Regions from separate parts of the Acidovorax sp. GW821-FHT10E04 genome, predicted to be linked through region 1. Evidence: predicted binding sites of a transcription regulator. Region 1 holds the regulator's gene; each other region holds the start of a gene.
What was found. The regulator NrdR, encoded in region 1, represses ribonucleotide reductase genes. The targets are predictions, from matches to a motif close to CACNANATNTNGTG.

Region 1 (7,209 bases):
GCATGGCAACATGGAGCCGCCTCGCATGGCGCATGCCGTCCCAAGCCCCGCAGGGCCGGTGGCGGTGCCTGCGGGCGGGATGGCGTACTTCGCGAGCGCCATCGCAGCCCTCAAGGCGCGGGGGCCGCACCACGCGGTCGTGTCCGCCGGCGACATGGTCGGTGCGTCGCCGCTGGTGTCCTCGCTATTCCTGGACGAGCCCACCATCGAGGCCGTCAACGAGATGCAGATCGACTTCAACGCGGTGGGCAACCATGAGTTCGACCGCGGCTGGCGCGAGCTGCTGCGCCTGCAGCAGGGAGGTTGCGAGAAGTTCACGGCGCGCCAGCCCTGCCAGATCAGCCAGCCATTCAAGGGCGCCCGCTTTGGCTTCCTGGCCGCGAACACGGTGCGCGTCGAGGACGGGCGGACACTGCTGCCCGCGACGGGGCTCAAGCGCTTCACGCAGGGTGGCACCACGGTGACGCTGGGCGTCATCGGGCTCACGCTCCAGGCCACGCCCACCATGGTGAGCCCCTCGGGCGTGGCCGGGCTGCGCTTCGAGGACGAGGCGGCCACCGCCAATGCCCTGATTCCCCAGCTCAAGGCGCAGGGCGCCGACGTGATCGCGGTCGTCATCCATGAAGGCGGCAACACCACGGCCGGCGTGCAGGAGACCAGCTGCGCGGGCCTCTCCGGCGACATCGTCCCCATCCTGGAGCGCCTGGACCCCGCGGTGGACGTGGTGGTCTCCGGCCACACGCACCAGGCCTACGTGTGCGACTACGCCCGTGTGAATCCCGCCAGGCCCTTCCTGCTGACCAGTGCAGGCCAGTATGGGACGCTGCTCACCGACATCCAGCTGCGTGTGGACACCCGCACGCGCCGCGTGGTGCGCAAGACGGCGCGCAACGTCATCGTGCAGGGAGAGGCCTTCACCGGCAGCCAGGGACACGTGCCCATGACCTCGGCCGTGCCTTCCTTCCCGGCCGATCCGGCGGTGCAAAAGATCGTCGACACCTACCGCGCGGCGGCCATACCGCTGGCGCAGCGCCCGGTGGGGCAGGCCGTGTCGGCCCTGCGCCGCGTGCTGACGCCCTCGCTGGAGAGCGCCCTGGGCAACCTGGTCGCCGATGCGCAGCTCCACGCCACGCGCGCGCCGGAGCAGGGCGGGGCGCAGCTGTCCTTCATGAACCCGGGGGGGCTGCGTGCCGACCTGGTGCCGGATGCGCAGGGCCTGGTGCGCTACGGGCAGCTGTTTGCCGTGCAGCCCTTTGGCAACCAGCTGGTCGTGAAGACCTTCACGGGCGCGCAGATCAGGGCGGTGCTGGAGCAGCAGTTCGCCAGCGGCAGCAACACCGTGCAGCGGCCCCGCGTGCTGTCGGTCTCATCGGGCTTTGCCTACCAGTTCGACCTGTCCCGGCCGGCGGGCGAGCGCGTCAGCCAGATGGTGCTGCAGGGTGCTGCGCTGCGCGACGACATGCCGGTGCGCGTGGTGATGAGCAGCTACCTCGACAGCGGCGGAGACAACTTCACCGTGCTGACCGAAGGGCGCGACCGCCTGGTGGGCGGGCTGGACCTGGACGCGCTGGAGGCCTACTTCCGCACGCAGAGTCCGGTGGCCGTGCCTGCTACCAACCGCATCACGTCCGTCGCGCGCGCCGTGCGTTGAGCGGCGGCGGCTATTCCTTGCCCGGGCGCAGTGCCGCCAGCCAGCGCAGCGGGTTGAAGCCCGTGACCAGGCCGGTGGCCACCAGCACGAGCGCGCCGCCCCAGAGCATGCCGGGGCCCAGGGCCTCGCCCAGGAACACATGCCCCCAGGCCACCCCGAACAGCGGGATCATGAACGCGGAACTCATCGCCGCCACCGGGGATACCTGGGCGAGCACGCGCAGGTTGAGCCAGTAGGCCAGGCCCGAGGTGGCGATGCCCATGACCGCCACCGCCGCCACGGCCCCGGGGGTGAAGCGGGCTTCGGGCAGGCTCCATGCGGCGCCCGGCAGCAGCAGCACCAGCGCGGCGGCGTGGATGCCCGCGGCGATCGACAGGGGCGACATGCGCGTGGTGGCCCGCTTCATCCAGGTGGTGGAGACCCCGTAGCAGGCCGACGCGATGATGCAGGCCAGTGCCGCGACCAGCAGGGACGGCGTGGGCTCCACCGGGCCGAGCTGCACGATCAGGGCCACGCCCGCGAAGCCACACAGGCAGCCCAGCCACTTGCGCTGGCTCAGCGTGTCCTCCTTCATCCACGCGGCCGCGAGCACGCTGAAGGGAACGGCCATCGTGTTGAGCAATGAGCTGTAGCCCGCCGGCAGGTGCAAGGCGGCCCAGGCATACAGCAGGAACGGCACCGCCACGGTGAGCGTGCCCAGCCCGAACAGCTCGCGCCAGTGGCGCCACGGCCAGGGCTCGCCGGCCGCCCGCATGATGGCGACCAGGGTCAGTGTGCCCAGTCCGATGCGCAGGGCGGCCATCACGTTGGGCCCCAGCAGCGGGCTTGCGATGCGGATGAAGAGAAACGAAGCGCCCCAGAGGGCCGACAGCAGCACCAGCTGCAGGAAGTGGCGGGTTTTCACCGCAGGCATTGTCGGGCAGCCGCGGTGTTTCTGTGCACCAGGGGGGTGTTTTGCCCATGAAAATAGCCTCTGGCGCTTTTACTTCAAGCGCCGAAAGCTATATTTTTGATAGCGTATCGCCAAGGTGGCCGCTGGGCCTGGCTGGAGGCGGGTGCGTGGGCAGCCCAGCCCGGCAACAAACGGGCCGTGGGCGCCGCGGCGGTTATTTGCGCACTTCGTCCACCATCGCGCGGAAGTCGTCGATGTCCTCGAAACTGCGGTACACGCTGGCAAAGCGGATGTAGGCCACCTTGTCGAGCTTCTTGAGCTCGCGCATGACCAGCTCGCCGATGCGGCTGGAGATCACTTCGCGCTGGCCGAGGTTGAGCAGCTTTTCCTCGATGCGCTCGATGGCGCTGTCGATCTGGTCCGTGCTGACCGGGCGCTTGCGCAGCGCCAGATTGAAGGAAGCGAGCAGCTTGGCGCGTTCGTACTCGATGCGCCGGCCATCCTTCTTCACGATGGCCGGGAAGCTCACTTCCGGCCGTTCGTAGGTGGTGAAGCGCTTGTCGCACGCGCCGCACTGGCGGCGGCGGCGGATGAACACCCCATCTTCAGACACCCGCGTTTCGACGACTTGCGTTTCCAGGTTGCTGCAGAAGGGGCACTTCATGGCGGCTGCTGACCGGTGAAGTTAACGGTAGACCGGGAAGCGGGCCGTCAGCGCATTGACCTTGGCGCGCACGGCGGCGATGTTGGCCTCGTCGCGCGGGTTGTCCAGCACATCGGCGATCAGGTTGGCGGTGATGCGCGCTTCTTCTTCCTTGAAGCCGCGCGTGGTCATGGCGGGGGTGCCAATGCGCACGCCGCTGGTCACCATCGGCTTTTCAGGGTCGTTGGGGATCGCGTTCTTGTTGATGGTCATGTGGGCGGCGCCCAGCACAGCCTCGGCTTCCTTGCCCGTGATGCCCTTGGCACGCAGGTCCACCAGCATCACGTGGCTTTGCGTGCCGCCGGAGACGATGCGCAGGCCGCGCGCGGTCAGTGTCTCGGCCACCACCTTGGCGTTCTTGGCCACCTGCTCCTGGTAGGCCTTGAACTCGGGCTGCAGCGCTTCCTTGAAGGCCACGGCCTTGGCAGCGATCACGTGCATCAGCGGGCCGCCTTGCAGGCCGGGGAAGATGGCGCTGTTGATGGCCTTCTCGTGCTCGGCCTTCATCAGGATGATGCCGCCACGGGGGCCGCGCAGGCTCTTGTGCGTGGTGCTGGTGACCACGTCGGCATGCGGCACCGGGTTGGGGTACACACCCGCGGCGATCAGGCCGGCGTAGTGGGCCATGTCCACCATGAAGATCGCGCCCACGTCCTTGGCCACCTTGGCAAAGCGTGCGAAGTCGATGTGCAGGCTGTAGGCCGAGGCACCGGCGATGATGAGCTTGGGGCGGGTTTCGTGCGCCTTCTTCTCCATGGCGTCGTAGTCCAGAGCTTCGTTGGCATCAAGGCCGTAGGAGACCACGTTGAACCACTTGCCCGACATGTTCAGCGGCATGCCGTGCGTGAGGTGGCCGCCTTCGGCCAGGCTCATGCCCATGATGGTGTCGCCGGGCTTGAGGAACGCGAGGAACACGGCCTCGTTGGCGGATGCGCCGCAGTGGGGCTGCACGTTGGCGGCCTCGGCACCGAAGATCTGCTTGACGCGGTCGATGGCCAGCTGCTCGGCCACGTCCACGTGCTCGCAGCCACCGTAGTAGCGCTTGCCAGGGTAGCCTTCGGCGTACTTGTTGGTCAGCTGCGTGCCCTGCGCCCACATCACCGCGGGGGATGCGTAGTTCTCGCTGGCGATCAGCTCGATGTGGTGCTCTTGCCGGGCATTTTCAGCCTGGATGGCGGCAAAGAGTTCGGGGTCGGTTTGTTCGACAAGAATATTGCGGTCGTACATGATTGGCAGTCCTATGAACTTGTGTCCCTTGAAACAAGGGCTGCCCAGGCGAACGGCGGAACGCAGAAGGATGAACCCCGTGCGGCACGCTTCCCAGTGGTTCACAAGGGGCAAGCCCTTGCTGGTTTCCACGTCAGCGGCAGCACCCTGTGTGCGGGATGCCGCGCCTATCGCCAGTCGCGTACCCCGCTAGTGTAGCTGACGTGGCATGCGCAACCTGTGTCGCATCGCGCGAAGTGCCGTGCGCCCCGGGGGCATGGTGCCCCGGCCGGCGGCACAGGATCGGCTCAGAGCCCCGTCAGCAGGGCCACCTTGTCGGCCGCCACCGCCGCTGGCGTCGCGGGCGGCGCAGACACCGGGATGATCTGGGCGGGTGCCTGGGTGGACAGCGTGGGCGGTGGCGCGGTGGGCATGGAGCGGCCGCCGGCCACCTGGCGCAGGCGGAAATGCTCGGCCATCACCTTGGCGGCATAGCCGCCGTCGTCGGCCAGGTTGCCGGCGCCCACGTAAAAGCGCAGCCCGCCCTCCACGGAACCCGCGCGCGAAATGCATTCCTGCAGGACCTTCACGCCCACGCGCAGGTTGCTCACGGGATCGAAGGCCGCAAAGTGCCCCCCGAAGTTCTGGTACTTGTCGGTATGCACGTTGGTCATCACCTGCATCAGCCCCTGGGCGCCCACCGCGCTTTGCGCAAACGGGTTGAAGCTCGACTCGATGGCCATGATGGCCAGGATCAGCGTGGGATCGATCTTGGACTTCGCGCCAATTTCATAGGCCTCTGCCACCAGCACGCTCAGCGGCTCGGGGGCAACGCGGTACTTCTTGCTGAGCCAGAAGGCGACGGCGGCCTGCTCCTTGGGCAGGTCCTTGGGATTGCCCGCCGTGGCGCGCTCGCTGGCCTCGGGCTCGATGGGCATGCCAAGCACTTCCACCTGGCGGGCCTGCAGCCAGTTCATCAGTTGCGCTTCGCCTGCCTGGCGCAGGTCCGGGCGGGCCGTGAGGGTGATCACGACAAAGGCCACAGCCAGGCCGATGAGGGCGAAGCTGTTGTGGGTGATTTCAAGAAAACCTTCGGTCACGTCGGACACGAAGGTCCGCACGCCGGAGACTATTTTTCCTGACGCTGTCATAGCTCTTCCTTTCTGAAGCGCCGCACTGAGCCTGGGCAGTCATCGGTGACTGTCCCGTCTCAGCGGGTCGCCTGGATTGGTACGCCATCAAGTGGGCCGCACATCTCTGGGGTGCTTTGGGCCTGGTTTGACTTAGCCGGGTTCGGCAGCGGGTTGGGGTTTTTACTAGCCTGTTTTTGGGGCTGGCGGATTCTAGGAGGTCACTAAATGCTTAGTCAATACTAATGAATTAAATAATAAGACTAATAAGTTATAAAAAACATGTAAAAAATCACAGTTTTTGGGGTGCCGGCGGACGCTTGGGGCCTGTGGCCTCAGGCGGGTTGTTACAAGCTCATGTCAAATTCAATCGGTGGACTTTTCGCCATTGAGAATCCAGTTTGAACTGCGGCAACTACTTTGGTAAGGTTCAGTTGCCTGTTGATTTCAGGCATCGCCAGACGAAACCAAGTCTCCCTCCAAAGGCATTCAGTGCCCTGGTGCAGCAGATGAGGATTCCAAGGCACCCCCTGGAGGCAATACCTTGCCTCCTCGCAGTGTGGACCTTCATCTCCGCATTTGCGACCGATGGCAAAGACCGTTGTGTCAGCCGTCAAGCCCGGCAGGCAGGCCTTGAGGCACTGTCCGCCGGGCTTTCTTGTTTGTGCTGGCGGGCTGTCTGGGCTAGCGGCGCTTATATATAGATAATGGGGGCTGTTCCCTAGAGCGGCGACAGTTCGCCCGGAGTCGCGGGCGATGCCCCTTGCGGGGGTCGCAGCATGTCAGCCCGTCTGGCAAAGCCTTGTGCCAGATCACCCTCGGGGTTTGGCGCAGCGCCATGCTGCGGTCTGTTGGCCGAACCCGGTGAAAATAGTCTCCTTGTTGCCTTGGCGCGCGTGCAGTGCGGTTGCCAGGGCGGGCCTCCAGGCAATGCGCCTGGGGGAGCCTTTGTTATCCATTGGATCCATGTTTCCATTTTTTTCCCGCAGCAAAATGTCCGACGCACCTGAAGTGAATCCGGCCCCGGCCAAAACCCATGAGCCGCATCCGCTTGATGCGTTGACCGGCGGCGCCTTTTCTGCCGCCACCTCTGGTGAGCGCGCCTCCCGCATCCGCGACTGGCTGGCCACGCAGCCTGCCCCGGAGCAGTTGCAGGAGGTCTTCAAGGAGTTGAGCGGCCGTGACAAGGGCGCAGCCCGCGCGGTGCGCGAGCGCCTTGACGAAATCCGCCGCGCCAAGGGGCAGGAGGCCATCGCCGCCGAGTGGGCGGAAAAGGCACAGGCCCTTCTTGCGGCCCCCAAGCTCAATATCGCCGATGCCATGGCCTGGCAGCGCGATGCGGCCAAGGCCGGTGCGCCGCTGTCGCGCGAGCCGTTGTCGCTGCTCAAGGTGCAGGTCGCGGACCGTGTGAAAGTGATCGAAGACCTGCAGCATCGCGTGCAGGTGCAGCGCGAGGCCGCCGTGCTGCTGGCCCAGCGCATTGAAGTGCTTTCCACCAAGCCCTGGCGCGATGCGCAGGCGGCGCTTGAACTCCTGCGTGCCGATGTGGCCCGCTGGCAGGAGCAGGCACAGGAACTCACCAGCGATGCCAGCTGGGCGAGCGTGGAAGCGCGCTTTCCTGCGTTGC
Region 2 (7,209 bases), on a different contig from region 1:
CGCGCCCTGGGCAAGTATTTGTTCCTCATCGTCGCGCTGTTCAGCTTCCAGGTGCTGCTGGGCGGCTTTACGGCCCACTACACGGTGGAAGGCCAGCAGTTCTACGGCATCAACGTGTCGCAGTGGTTCCCGTATTCGCTGGTGCGCACCTGGCACATCCAGAGCGCGCTGTTCTGGATCGCCACGGGCTTCCTGGCCGCGGGCCTGTTCCTCGCGCCGCTCATCAATGGGGGCAAGGACCCGGCTTACCAGAAGCTGGGCGTGGACATCCTGTTCTGGGCGCTGGTCGTGGTGGTGGTCGGCTCGTTCACGGGCAACTACCTGGCTATCGCGCAGATCATGCCGCCCGAGTGGAACTTCTGGCTGGGCCACCAGGGCTATGAATACGTGGACCTGGGCCGCCTGTGGCAGATCGGCAAGTTCACCGGCATCGCCTTCTGGCTGGTGCTCATGCTGCGCGGCATCGTGCCGGCGCTGCGCACACCCGGCGGCGACAAGAACCTGCTGGCGCTGCTGACGGCGTCGGTGGTGGCCATCGGCCTGTTCTACGGCGCGGGCTTCTTCTACGGCGAACGCACCCACCTGTCGGTGATGGAGTACTGGCGCTGGTGGGTGGTGCACCTGTGGGTTGAGGGCTTCTTCGAAGTCTTCGCCACCACGGCGCTCGCCTTCATCTTCTCGACGCTGGGGCTGGTGTCGGTGCGCATGGCCACCACGGCCAGCCTGGCCTCGGCCTCGCTGTTCATGCTGGGCGGCGTGCCCGGCACCTTCCACCACCTCTACTTTGCAGGCACCACCACCCCGGTGATGGCGGTGGGCGCGGCCTTCAGCGCGCTCGAAGTGGTGCCGCTGGTCGTGCTGGGCCACGAGGCCTGGGAACACTGGCGCCTGCAGCACCGCACGCCCTGGATGGCCCGCCTGCGCTGGCCGCTGATGTGCTTCGTGGCCGTGGCCTTCTGGAACATGCTGGGCGCCGGTGTCTTCGGCTTCATGATCAACCCGCCCATCTCGCTGTACTACGTGCAGGGCCTGAACACCACGCCGGTGCATGCCCACGCCGCGCTGTTCGGGGTGTATGGCTTCCTGGCGCTGGGCTTCACGCTGCTGGTGCTGCGCTACATCCGGCCGCAGCTGGTGTTCAGCGAGCGGCTCATGAAGACGGGCTTCTGGTGGCTCAACGCCGGCCTGGTGCTGATGATCGCCACCAGCCTGTTCCCCATCGCCCTGTTCCAGTTCCACGCGAGCGTGAGCGAAGGCCTGTGGTACGCCCGGGGCGAGGCCTTCATGCAGCAGCCCTTCATCCAGACGCTGCGCTGGGTGCGCACCTTCGGCGACGTGGTCTTCATCGTCGGCGCGCTGGCCATGGCCTGGCAGGTGGTGAGCGGTGTGTTCGGTTCGCGGGCCCCGGCCGCTTCCACGGGGGCCTACCTGGCGCAGGCCCGTCGCTGAAATGCACCGTGCGCGGCGGCTGCCACAAGCGGCCACCGCGCTCACACACCGTTTGCCCACAAGGACTGACCATGAACCTCGACAAATTCAAGCACCAGCACACCGACATCCTGCGCAGCATCGCCACCTTGCGCGCCCTGGCCCACGCGGGCGTGCAGGCCAACGCCACGGCCATCGCGCAGGGCATCGTGGCGATGAGCGGCACCATCAAGCTGCATCTGGCCGTGGAAGACCAGGTGCTGTACCCCGCACTGCAGCGCGGTGGCAACGCCGAACTGGCGCGCCTGGGCCGCCAGTACCAGAGCGAGATGGCCTCGATTGCCAGTGCCTACGACGCCTTTGCGCGCCGCTGGAACACGGCCGAGGCCGTGCGCCGCGATGCGCAGGGCTTTCGGGACGAGGCCAACGTGGTGCTGCGCCGGGTGTTCGAGCGCATGCAGCGCGAAGACCATGACTTCTATCCCCGCATCGAGGAGGAAGAAACCGCCGCCTGCCATTGAGCGCCCACGCGAGCGCAGCCCGGCCGCAGCGGTGGAGCCCCAGCAGCCCCTAGCCCCCAACAAAAACACCCACCTTTTCCACGCACACCTCTTGTGCTCCAGCGTGCCATCACACGCACCCCCATCCATCGGTAGGGCCTGACGGCACCTTCCTTTCGCCGGCCTTTGTGCCGGCATTTTTTTTACCCCTGCTTACCGCCTCGATTGTGTTGGGTCAAACTACCTATAGTGGCTGGTGGGTATCGTGGACACCATAGGTAGTGTTTTTAACCCGTTCCACAGATTGGTCGAACCCATGGCGTCCACCCTTTCCACCTTGCCCCGCGAAGTCGTTTTGCGCAGCGGCCAGCGCGTTCCTTTTGACGCCGAACGCATCCGCGCCGCGCTGGCCAGCGCGGGCCAGGCCTCGGGTGAATACGGCGCCGACGAAGCGGCGTTGCTCACCGCCCAGGTCACCAAGGTGCTGATCCACCGCTTCCATGGCGAGGCACCCACCATCGAGCAGATCCAGGACGTGGCCGAGCAGACGCTGATCGCCGCCAACCACCTGGCGACCGCGCGCGCCTACATCGTCTACCGCGAGCAGCACGCCCAGCTCCGCGCCGACCGGCAGACGCTGGTCGATGTGGAAAGCTCCATCAACGAATACCTCACGCGCGCCGACTGGCGCGTGAACGCCAACGCCAACCAGGGTTACTCGCTGGGCGGGCTGATCCTGAACGTGGCGGGCAAGGTCACGGCCAACTACTGGCTGTCGCACGTCTACACGCCTGAGATCGGCGAGGCGCACAGGAGCGGCGACCTGCACATCCACGACCTCGACATGCTCAGCGGCTACTGCGCGGGCTGGTCGCTGCGCACGCTGCTGCACGAGGGGCTCAACGGCGTGCCGGGCAAGGTGGAGGCGGGGCCGCCCAAGCACATGAGTTCGGCCGTGGGGCAGATCGTGAACTTCCTGGGCACGCTGCAAAACGAGTGGGCGGGCGCGCAGGCGTTCTCGTCGTTCGACACCTACATGGCGCCCTTTGTGCGCATTGATGCCATGGACTACGCCGCCGTGCGCCAGTGCATCCAGGAGCTGGTCTACAACCTCAACGTGCCCTCGCGCTGGGGCACGCAAACGCCGTTCACCAACCTCACCTTCGACTGGACCTGCCCCGAGGACCTGCGCGAGCAGGTGCCCGTGATCGCTGGCGTGGAAATGCCGTTCAGCTACGGCGAGCTGCAAGCCGAGATGGACCTCATCAACCGCGCCTACATCGACGTGATGACCACGGGCGATGCCAAGGGCCGGGTGTTCACCTTCCCCATCCCCACGTACAACATCACCAAGGATTTTCCGTGGGAGAGCGAGAACGCGCAGCTGCTGTTCGAGATGACGGCCAAGTACGGTCTGCCGTACTTCCAGAACTTCATCAACTCCGAGCTGGAGCCCAACATGGTGCGCTCCATGTGCTGCCGCCTGCAACTCGATTTGCGTGAACTGCTCAAGCGCGGCAACGGCCTGTTCGGCAGCGCCGAGCAGACGGGCAGCCTGGGCGTGGTCACCATCAACTGCGCGCGCCTGGGCTACCAGCATGCGGGCGATGAGGCGGGCCTGTTCGCCGCGCTCGACCGCCTGCTGGAACTGGGCAAACAAAGCCTGGAGACCAAACGCAAGCTCATCCAGCGCCTGATGGACCAGGGCCTGTTCCCCTACACCAAGCGCTACCTGGGCACCTTGCGCAACCACTTTTCCACGCTGGGCGTGAACGGCATCAACGAGATGGTGCGCAACTTCACGGCGGACCGGCACGACATCACCAGCGAATGGGGCCACGCGTTTGCCGTGCGCCTGCTCGACCACGTGCGCGAGCGCATGACCGCCTTCCAGGAAGAAACCGGCCACCTCTACAACCTGGAGGCCACGCCCGCCGAAGGCACCACCTACCGCTTCGCCAAGGAAGACAAAAAGCGCTGGCCCGCCATCCTGCAGGCGGGCACGTCCGAGCAGCCTTACTACACCAACTCCTCGCAGCTGCCCGTGGGCTTCACCGACGACCCGTTCGAGGCCTTGATGCGGCAGGAGGCGCTGCAATCCAAATACACCGGCGGCACCGTGCTGCACCTGTACATGGGCGAGCGCTTGTCCAGCGGCGCGGCCTGCCGCGATCTGGTGCGGCGCGCGCTCACGCGCTTTCGCCTGCCCTACATCACCGTCACGCCCACGTTCTCGATCTGCCCCACGCACGGCTACCTGGCGGGCGAGCACCCGTTCTGCCCGCGCTGCGACGAAGAGCGGCTGGACGCCAAGCGGCGGCGGCTGGCGGCCTGACCTCGAATTTCAAACCAAATTGGCCTGTAGCGCTTATCAATAAAGCGCTGGCAGCTATCAATAAAGAAGCATTTTTTAACCATGAAGGAGATCACATGAGCCATTTCTCTACCCCCGAACAGGCCGCCCTGGCCGCCGTGCAGCTCACCGACGGCGAGCGCCAGCCCTGCGAGGTCTGGACCCGCGTCATGGGCTACCACCGCCCCGTGGCCAGCTTCAACACGGGCAAGCAGGGCGAGCACGCCGAGCGCCGTTTCTTTTCAGAGCAGGCGCGTGGTGGAAGCAACGCCTGCTGAGGCGCCGCCAGCGTCCGCGCTGCGGCTGGGCGGCATGACGCCGCTCACCACCATCGACTTCCCCGGTCGCCTCGCGGCCGTTTTCTATTGCCAGGGTTGCCCCTGGCGCTGCGGCTACTGCCACAACCCCGGGCTGCTCGACGCCGCCGCGCCCCCGGCGTTGCCGTGGGACCAGGCGCTGCAGTTCCTGCACAGCCGCCGGGGCCTGCTCGACGGCGTGGTGTTTTCGGGCGGTGAGCCGACGCTGCAAGCCGCGCTGCCCGCTGCGGTGGATGCCGTGCGCGCACTGCGCCTGCAGACCGCCTTGCACACCGGCGGCATGTACCCCGGACGGCTGGCGGCGCTGCTGCCGCGCCTCAATTGGGTGGGGCTGGACATCAAGGCCCTGCCGCAGCGCTACGACGCCATCACCGCCACCCCCGGCAGCGGCGCGCGCGCCTGGGCCGCGCTCGATGCCATGCTGGCCCATGGCATCGACCACGAATGCCGCACCACCTGGCACGCGGGCCTGTTTGGTGTGGGCGAATTGCTGGAACTGGCCCAGGCCCTGGCCGCGCGCGGGGTGCGGCATTGGGCGCTGCAGGAATGCCGCGTGCTCGGCGCCCCGGCCTGGGCGCTGGCGCCCGCGCACCAGCAGCAACTGGCCGCGCTGTTTTCCGGATTCACCTTGCGCCGGGTGTGAGTGCCGGGCGCAGATTTCCTGCGTTGCAAGGGCCTGCATGAAATAAGCATGCAAATACGGCCGCTGTTGCACACGCCTTGATGCGCGTCAGAAGTGCTTTGCGCGGCCCGCGCGGATCATTCGCGCCACCGCCGCACAACGGCACCACCTTGTCAGGAAATCCTCCATGAACCCCCTCGGCCTCCAGCTGCTGCACGCGCTCAAGCACCACGGCGCGCGCGAGATCTTCGGCATCCCCGGTGATTTCATCCTGCCCTTGTTCGCGCAGATCGAGGAAAGCGGCATCCTGCCGCTGGTCACGCTCAGCCACGAACCCTCGCTGGGTTTTGCCGCCGATGCCGCCGCGCGCATGCACTGCGGGCTGGGCGTGGTGGCCGTCACTTACGGCGCGGGTGCGCTCAACGTGGTCAATGCGGTGGCGGGGGCCTATGCCGAGCGCTCGCCGCTGGTGGTGCTGGCCGGCTGCCCCGGCGAGGTCGAGGCGCACTCCGGCCTGGTGCTGCACCACCAGGTGCGCCATGTCGATTCGCAGTGGCGCATCTTCCGCGAGATCACCTGCGACCAGGTGCGCCTGTCCGACCCCGCCACCGCGCCAGCCGACCTTGCCCGCGTGCTGCGCAGCTGCCGCGAATACTCGCAGCCCGTGCTCATCGAGGTGCCGCGCGACATGACGCTGCACCCCATGGCCGAGGTGCCGGTGCTGCCCCCCAGCCCGTTCAACGCAGCCGCCGTGGCCGAATGCGCCGACGAATGGATGGCCCGCATCCAGGCGGCCCGGCGCCCCGTGCTGGTGGTGGACGTGGAGGTGCGCCGCTTTGGCCTGGAAGCCCGCGTGGCCGAACTCGCGCGCCGCCTGCAGCTGCCGGTGCTCACCACCTTCATGGGCCGGGGCCTGCTCGCCGAGGACGCGGGACATGCCGGCGTGCCCTTCCACGGCACCTACCTGGGCGTGGCGGGCGCACCGGAGACCAGCGCGCTGCTTGACGACTCCGACCTGCCCGTGATGCTGGGCGCCATCCTGTCGGACAGCAACTTCGGCGTGAGCGCCCAGCGCATGGACTTCCGCCGCGCGCTCATCGCCGCGCACCGCGAGGCGCGCGTGGGCCACCACCTGTACCCGGACATCCCCCTGGCCGCGCTGGTGGAGGCGCTGCTGGACCGTGCCCCGGCAGCAGGCGTTGCGATGGCACGCGCGCTGCCACCCCCGCCCATCTGCCCCGAAGGCCTGGTGGCCGACGATGCGCCCGTGTGCGCGGCCGACCTCTCCCGCGCGCTCAACGACCGCATCCGCGCGCACGGCCCCATGAACATCGCCTCGGACATCGGCGACTGCCTGTTCGCCGCCATGGAGCTGCTGCCCACGCCGCTGGTGGCACCGGGCTACTACGCGTCGATGGGGTTCGGGGTGCCGGCCGGCATCGGCGCCCAGGTGGCCACGGGCCAGCGCAGCCTCATCCTGGTGGGCGACGGCGCCTTCCAGATGACGGGCTGGGAGCTGGGCAACTGCCCGCGCCTGGGGCTGGACCCCATCGCCATCGTGCTCAACAACCAGACCTGGGAAATGATCCGCGCGTTCCAGACCACGTCGCGCTGCGCCGCGCTCGGCGACTGGCACCTGGCCGATGCCGCCGACGCCCTGGGCGGGCGCGGCCACCGGGTGCACACGCGCGCCCAGTTCAAGGCGGCGCTCGATGCCGCGTTTGCCGAACGCGGGCGCTTCCAGCTCATCGAGCTGATGGTGCCGCCGGGCGACAGCACGCCCACGCTGCGGCGTTTTTCAGAGGGCATTCGCGCGCTGCGCGCGGGAAGGTAGCCCTCCCCGCCACACGCACGCGCGCGCCAGCCTGGCAGGGGGTGGGGCGATGCCGGTGGCCGGGCGGCTCAGCCGCCCACCACCCGCAGCACGTCGGCGCCGTAGGCTTCGAGCTTCTTCGCCCCCATGCCGCTGATGCCCTGCAGGTCGTCCAG
Region 3 (7,209 bases), on a different contig from region 1:
CATCTCGCTCATCCACGGGAACGGGTTCTCTTCGTTGGGGAACAGCGTTTCCAGTCCGATCTGCGTGGCACGGCGATTGGCGATGTAGCGCAGGTAGCCCTTGAACATGGACGCGTTCATGCCCAGCACGCCGCGGGGCATGGTGTCTTCGGCGTAGCGGTATTCCAGCTCGACCGCCTTGAGGAACAGCGCCTTGATCTCGGCCTTGAATTCGGCGGTCCAGAGGTGCGGGTTCTCGAGCTTGAGCTGGTTGATCAGGTCGATGCCGAAGTTGCAGTGCATCGACTCGTCGCGCAGGATGTACTGGTATTGCTCGGCAGCGCCGGTCATCTTGTTTTGCCGGCCCAGTGCCAGGATCTGCGTGAAGCCGACATAGAAGAACAGGCCTTCCATCAGGCAGGCGAAAACGATCAGCGACTTGAGCAGCGTCTGGTCGTTTTCGGGGGTGCCGGTGTGGAAGTTGGGGTCCATGATCGCTTCGATGAAAGGGATCAGGAACTGGTCCTTGTCACGGATCGACTGGACTTCGTTGTAGGCGTTGAAGATCTCGGACTCGTCCAGTCCGAGCGACTCCACGATGTACTGGTAGGCGTGCGTGTGGATGGCTTCTTCAAAGGCCTGGCGCAGCAGGAACTGGCGGCACTCGGGCGCCGTGATGTGGCGGTAGGTGCCCAGCACGATGTTGTTGGCGGCCAGCGAGTCGGCGGTCACGAAGAAGCCGAGATTGCGCTTGATGATGCGGCGCTCGTCATCGGTCAGGCCGTTCGGGTCCTTCCACAACGCGATGTCGCGCGTCATGTTCACTTCCTGCGGCATCCAGTGGTTGGCGCAGGTGGCGAGGTACTTTTCCCACGCCCACTTGTACTTGAACGGGACCAGCTGGTTGACGTCGGTCTGGCCGTTGATGATGCGCTTGTCGGCGGCATTGACGCGCCGATGCACTGCAGTGGACTCCGCCACTTGCGGGCCGGCCGCGGCCGTTGCGGCCGCAGCAACGGGTTGCAGCGAGGGGGACTGAAAAGACAGAGGCGGTTGCCCCGCCGGGCGGTTGTTTTGCAGACCGCCGTCCAGTTGATTTTGCGATGAGGGCTTGACTTCTTCGTCCCAGGTCAACATAGATTTTCCAGTGTTCGGATTATGAAAGCAGTGCTGCGAAAAGAAAAGCACTGAAGCGTTGTGTGGCAACGATTTGTTGCTTCACAGCACATGCGCAACGCCTCGGATGTGTCGAGGCGTTGCGCGCGAAGTCCTTATTGGCAGGCTTCGCAGGTTGGATCGTCGATTGCGCAGAACTTGATGTCCGTGGCGGGCAGCGCGGCGGCCTGCGCGGCGGCCGCTGCCGCGGCGGCTTCCAGCGCGCTGGGCTTGGCCTGCGGGGACGCGGAGGCCTGTGGCGCACCGCCGTCGTTGCCGGACGAAACCGCGTTGAGCTGGCGCGTGTTCACGGTGCTCATCTCGACGTGCGTGGCGCTCTGCGTGCGCAGGTAGTAGGTGGTCTTCAGACCGCGCACCCAGGCCAGCTTGTAGGTGTCGTCAAGCTTCTTGCCCGATGCGCCAGCCATGTAGATGTTCAGGCTCTGCGCCTGGTCGATCCATTTCTGGCGGCGCGATGCGGCCTCCACCAGCCAGTGGGGCTCCACCTCGAAGGCGGTCGAATACAGCGCCTTGATGTCTGGCGGCACGCGATCGATGGGGTGCAGGGAGCCCTTGAAATGCTTGAGATCCATGATCATCACGTCATCCCACAGTCCCAGGCGCTTGAGGTCGCGCACCAGGCCGCCGTTGATGACGGTGAATTCGCCCGACAGGTTGGACTTCACGGACAGGTTGCCGAACGAGGGCTCGATCGATGCATCCACGCCGATGATGTTGGAGATGGTCGCGGTGGGCGCGATGGCCACGCAATTCGAGTTGCGCATGCCGTCCTGTGCGATCTTCTTGCGCAGGGCGTCCCAGTCCAGGGTGGAAGAGCGGTCCACTTCCACATACCCGCCCCGGGCATCCGACAGCATGTCCAGCGTGTCGAACGGGAGGATGCCGCGGTCCCACAGCGAGCCCTTGTAGCTGGAGTACTGGCCGCGTTCCCGTGCCAGTTCGGTGGAGGCCCAGTAGGCGTAGTAGCAGATGGCTTCCATCGACTTGTCGGCGAACTCCACGGCCTCTTGCGACGCGTAGGGAATGCGCAGCTCATACAGGCTGTCCTGGAACGCCATCACCCCCAGGCCCACCGGGCGATGGCGCAGGTTGGAGTCGCGCGCCTTCTTGACGGCGTAGTAGTTGATGTCGATCACGTTGTCGAGCATGCGCATGGCGACCTTGATGGTCCTCTTGAGCTTGTCATGGTCGATCTGGCCGTCCTTCAGATGCTGCAGCAGGTTGACCGAGCCGAGGTTGCACACGGCGGTCTCGGTGTCGCTGGTGTTCAGCGTGATCTCGGTGCACAGGTTGGACGAGTGCACCACGCCGGCGTGCTGCTGGGGCGAGCGCACGTTGCAGGCGTCCTTGAACGTGATCCAGGGGTGGCCGGTCTCGAACAGCATGGTCAGCATCTTGCGCCACATGTCGGTGGCCTGCACCGTCTTGGAAGGCTTGATCTCGCCGCGCGCGGCCTTTTCCTCGTAGGCCACGTAGGCTTTCTCGAAGTCGGCGCCGAAGAGGTCGTGCAGGTCGGGCACGTTGGAAGGGGAGAACAGGGTCCAGGTGCCCTTTTCCATCACGCGGCGCATGAACAGGTCGGGAATCCAGTTCGCCGTGTTCATGTCGTGCGTGCGGCGGCGGTCGTCGCCCGTGTTCTTGCGCAGCTCCAGGAATTCTTCGATGTCGAGGTGCCAGGATTCCAGGTAGGTGCAGACAGCGCCCTTGCGCTTGCCGCCCTGGTTCACGGCCACGGCCGTGTCGTTGACGACCTTGAGGAAAGGCACCACGCCTTGCGATTCGCCGTTGGTGCCCTTGATGTGGCTGCCCAGCGCGCGCACCCGGGTCCAGTCGTTGCCCAGGCCGCCCGCGAACTTGGACAGCAGTGCGTTTTCCTTGATCGACTCGTAGATGCCGTCCAGGTCGTCGGGCACCGTGGTCAGGTAGCACGAAGACAGCTGCGAGCGCAGCGTGCCGCTGTTGAACAGCGTGGGCGTGCTGGACATGAAGTCGAACGACGAGAGCACTTCATAGAACTCGATGGCGCGGGCTTCGCGGTCGACTTCGTTGAGGGCCAGGCCCATGGCCACGCGCATGAAGAAAGCCTGGGGCAACTCGATGCGCGTCTTTTTGACGTGCAGGAAGTAACGGTCGTACAGGGTCTGCAGTCCGAGGTAGTCGAACTTCAGGTCGCGGTCCGCCTGCAGGGCGGCGCCCAGGCGCTGCAGGTCATATTGCAGCAGGCGCTCGTCCAGCAGCTCGTTTTCCACGCCCTTCTTGATGAATTCGGGGAAGTAGTCGATATAGGCTTGTCCCATCGCGCTCTGGGTCACCTCGCGGCCCAGGACTTCGCGCACGATCGTGTGCAGCAGCAGGCGGGCGGTGGCGTAGGTGTAGTCGGGGTCTTTTTCGATGAGCGTGCGGGCCGCCAGGATGGAGGCCTTGTAGACCTCGTCCATGGGAACGCCGTCGTACAGGTTGCGCATGGTTTCGGCAACGATGGGGTCTGCGCTGACGTCCGCGCCAAGATTCACGCAGGCCGACTCGATCAATGCCTGCAGCCGGTGGAGGTCGAGGGCAACGCGTTCTCCGCCGTCCAGCACGTGGAGCAGCGGAGCGGGGGCGGACGGAGCCTGCTGCTCGACCTGGCGTGCACGCTCCTGGGTGCGGCGCTCGCGGTACAGCACGTAGGCGCGGGCAATCTCATGGTGGCCGCCACGCATCAGTCCGAGTTCCACCTGGTCCTGCACATCTTCAATATGAAAGGTGCCGCCTCCGGGGCGCGACCGCACCAGGGCGCGGGTGACATTCTGGGTCAGGGTGTCCACGACTTCGCGCACGCTGGCGGACGCGGCGCCTTGTGTGCCATGCACCGCCAGGAAGGCCTTCATCATCGCCACCGCGATCTTTTGCGGCTCAAACGGCACCACCGCCCCGTTGCGGCGGATGATCTGGTAGTGCGCCAGCGAGTTGGCCGCCGACGTTGGCGCGGGCTGCGAAGCCGGAGCTTGCGCTGGGTTGGCGTGGGTGGTGGAAGGCGTAGTCAAAGCAGCTTGCATGGGTGTCCTCTTCTGTGGGCTGTCTGGGATGTGTGGCGCGGGGCGTGAAGCCGCCGCAAGGTGTGAGTGATGGGCCGGACTTCTGTCTGCCGCACACTATATATGGTGTGTCAGGTGCATTCAAGACACTACCGGTAGTGTACCGCCCCAAACCCCTGGGAAAAGGGAAACAGCATGTTTTCAATGCTGCGAGTTCTTGCGATGACCCCGCTGGAATCCCTTGTCCCACCGAAAAAGCAGCAGCGAATCCGCGCCGCGGCGGGCGATTCGGGCGGTTTTTCTTCGCGAGGCCGCGTGGAGCTTGGCGATGCGGCTTTGTGCGGTTGCACAAAGAAAAAGTTGCTGTGACGCGGCGCTGCGACAGCGCGTTCAGCTGGCGGCCAGGATGGCGGGCCGGGTCGCCGCGGGAAAACGGTGCGGAGGCCAGCGCAACGCCTTTTGTACCTTCACCCAGTCGAAGCCGGGGCCGGGATCCTGCTTGCGCCCGGGCGCTATGTGCTCATGTCCCGCAATGTGCGCGATGGGATAGCGCCGCGCGATGTCCTGGCAGAGAGTGGCCAGCGTCCGGTACTGGGCGGGTTCGAACGCCAGGCCCTCCAGGCCCTCCAGCTCGATGCCGATCGAGTCGTCATTGCACTGGCTGCGCCCGCGGTAGGCCGACTGGCCTGCGTGCCAGGCCCGCAGATCGCAATCCACGAACTGCCAGAGCGCACCGGTGCGCTCGATGAAGAAATGCGACGACACCGCCAGTCCGCGGATGCTCTGGTAGTAGGGATGGGCATCCCAGTCCAGGGTGTTGGTGAACAGCTGTTGTACTGCACCCCCCCCGTACTCGCCCGGCGGCAGGCTGATGGAATGCACCACGATCAGGTCGATGGCGGACCTGGCCGGTGCCGGGCGCGTGCCATGGTTGGGGGATGGGAGCCTCGTGGCCGCGCGGTGCCATCCGCCGTCCCACGGCGGTGGGTCCGCCGGCGCTGCCTCCTCAGCCCACGTCGTCATGCGGGTCCTGGTCGTTGGGCACGGCGATGTTCAGCCGGGCGATCCTGTAGCGTATCTGGCGCAGGCTGATGCCCAGCCGGGCGGCGGTGGCGGTCCGGTTGAAGCCCGCCTCGCGCAGGGCGCGGATCAGGATGTCGCGCTCCTGCTGGTCAAGCCATGCCTGAAGATCGCTGGGCAGCGTCACCAGGCTGCCCGCGCCGGGCGGCGGCGCGGCCGGGTAGGTGCTCTGCGGGTCGGCGGGGGACGGCATCGCGGGCGCTGGCGCCGCCCGTGTCCTCGGGGACTCGGCGGTCCCCCCCGAGGGCCCGTCCACATGCAGCTCTTCCCCATCGCTGAGCGCCACGGCCCGGTGCAGCAGGTTTTCAAGTTCCCGGACGTTGCCGGTCAGCGGGTGCGCGGCGATGGCGTGGAGCGCGCTGTCGGTCAGCGGGGGGACCGGCATGCCCGATTCCTGCGCGATGCGCGAGAGCAGCGCGGCGCACAGCACCGGCAGGTCCTCGCGCCGCTCGCGCAAAGGGGGGATCAGGATCTCGATCACGTTGAGCCGGTAGTACAGATCCTGCCGGAAGCGGCCCGATTGCACATCGGCGGCCAGGTCGCGGTGCGTGGCGCTGACGATGCGCACATCCACCGTCTCCTCCTGCGTCGAGCCCAGGGGCCGCACGCTGCGCTCCTGGATCGCACGCAGCAATTTGGACTGCATGGCCAGGGGCAGGTCGCCGATCTCGTCGAGAAACAGCGTGCCGCCACGGGCTGCCTGAAAGTAGCCGTCGCGATCCTGGGCGGCGCCGGTGTAGGAGCCCTTGCGGGCGCCGAAGAACTCCGCCTCGAGCAGGTTCTCGGGAATGGCACCACAGTTCACGGCCACCAGCGGGCCATCCGCGCGCTGGCTGCTGGCATGCAGGGCCTGCGCCACCAGTTCCTTGCCCGTGCCTGATTCACCGTGAATCAGCACGGGCGCCATGCCGCGCGCGACCTTGGCCACCCGCTGCTTGACGTTGCGGATCGCCTCGGAGGTGCCCACCAGCCGGTCCAGGGCGGTGCCCGCCGCCAGGGGATCCGCGCCGGCCGGCGCCGGCCGGCCTTGCACTCCACCGCTGCGCGCGGCCCGGGGCGCGGGGACACCACCCGTGCCCTGCACCGCGGAGGCGACAACCGACCGGAACTGCTTGAGGTCCACCGGCTTGGTCATGTAGTCGAACGCGCCGGAGCGCAGGGCTTCCACGGCGTTCTCGGCCGACCCGTAGGCCGTCATGACCACGCAGCGTTCGCGGCGCTGCTGGTCGCGCAGGTCCTGCAGCAGTTCCATGCCGAACCCGTCGGGCAGGCGCATGTCGGTGATGACGGCATCGAACCGGTGGGCCTTGAGCTGCTCGCGTGCCTCCTGCACGCTGGACGCAGTCTCCACACGATAGCCTTCGCGCAGCAGCGTCAGCTCGTACAAGGTGCGCAGGTCGGGTTCGTCGTCCACGACGAGGATGGAGGCGGCAGGGGCGTTCATGGCAATGCGTTTCAGACCACGATGGTGTCAAACAGCGTGGCGGCTTCGGTGGGGCGTGTGGTGCGGCGAAAGCCCACGGTGAAGGCGTTGCCTCCCACCTCGCCCCGCAGGGTGGTGCGGGTAAGCCGCTGGTAGCTGATGGACGCCCCATGGCGCTGGCACAGCTCGCGGCAAATATACAGGCCCAGGCCGCTGGAGCGGCTTTCGGATGAAAAGAAGGGCTCGAACAGGTGGCGCTCCACCGATTTGTCCATGGGGGCGCCGTCGCTCCAGACTTGCAGGCTGATCTGTCCCGACGGCAGGGCCCGGGTGGTCACCGTGAGCGAATCGGGCTCCTGGCCCATGTAGCGCAGCGCATTGTCCAGCAGGTTCACGAGCACGCGGCGCAGATGCTCCGTGTCGAACTCCACCTGGGTATTGCCCGCTTCGAGCATCACCACCGCGCGGCGCTGCAGGGGGTCCTGCGCCTGCCAGTCATTCCAGACCAGCGCCACGGTTTCGTCCAGCGGTAAG

Region 2: the regulator NrdR is predicted to act here: its motif matches at 2,199-2,212, upstream of AC07OC_RS12310 (ribonucleoside triphosphate reductase).
Region 3: the regulator NrdR is predicted to act here: its motif matches at 4,288-4,301, upstream of AC07OC_RS17845 (ribonucleoside-diphosphate reductase subunit alpha).

What each region holds. Positions count from the first base shown of each region.
Region 1 covers NZ_JBWKMT010000001.1:46,527-53,735, forward strand. Annotated here, with positions in the region: gene AC07OC_RS00215 (bifunctional metallophosphatase/5'-nucleotidase) at 1-1,651, shown strand, start outside; gene AC07OC_RS00220 (DMT family transporter) at 1,662-2,564, opposite strand; gene nrdR (transcriptional regulator NrdR) at 2,758-3,207, opposite strand; gene glyA (serine hydroxymethyltransferase) at 3,229-4,473, opposite strand; ZMP/ZTP riboswitch at 4,509-4,664, opposite strand; gene AC07OC_RS00235 (lytic transglycosylase domain-containing protein) at 4,761-5,603, opposite strand; gene AC07OC_RS00240 (DUF349 domain-containing protein) at 6,549-7,209, shown strand, end outside.
Region 2 covers NZ_JBWKMT010000003.1:635,637-642,845, forward strand. Annotated here, with positions in the region: gene AC07OC_RS12300 (nitric-oxide reductase large subunit) at 1-1,449, shown strand, start outside; gene AC07OC_RS12305 (hemerythrin domain-containing protein) at 1,521-1,949, shown strand; gene AC07OC_RS12310 (ribonucleoside triphosphate reductase) at 2,245-4,263, shown strand; gene nrdD (anaerobic ribonucleoside-triphosphate reductase) at 4,359-4,559, shown strand; gene AC07OC_RS12320 (anaerobic ribonucleoside-triphosphate reductase activating protein) at 4,594-5,241, shown strand; gene ipdC (indolepyruvate/phenylpyruvate decarboxylase) at 5,408-7,054, shown strand; gene recQ (DNA helicase RecQ) at 7,123-7,209, opposite strand, start outside.
Region 3 covers NZ_JBWKMT010000005.1:346,150-353,358, forward strand. Annotated here, with positions in the region: gene AC07OC_RS17840 (ribonucleotide-diphosphate reductase subunit beta) at 1-1,116, opposite strand, end outside; gene AC07OC_RS17845 (ribonucleoside-diphosphate reductase subunit alpha) at 1,251-4,193, opposite strand; gene AC07OC_RS17850 (hypothetical protein) at 4,368-4,541, shown strand; gene ampD (1,6-anhydro-N-acetylmuramyl-L-alanine amidase AmpD) at 4,563-5,195, opposite strand; gene AC07OC_RS17860 (sigma-54-dependent transcriptional regulator) at 5,179-6,696, opposite strand; gene AC07OC_RS17865 (two-component system sensor histidine kinase NtrB) at 6,708-7,209, opposite strand, start outside.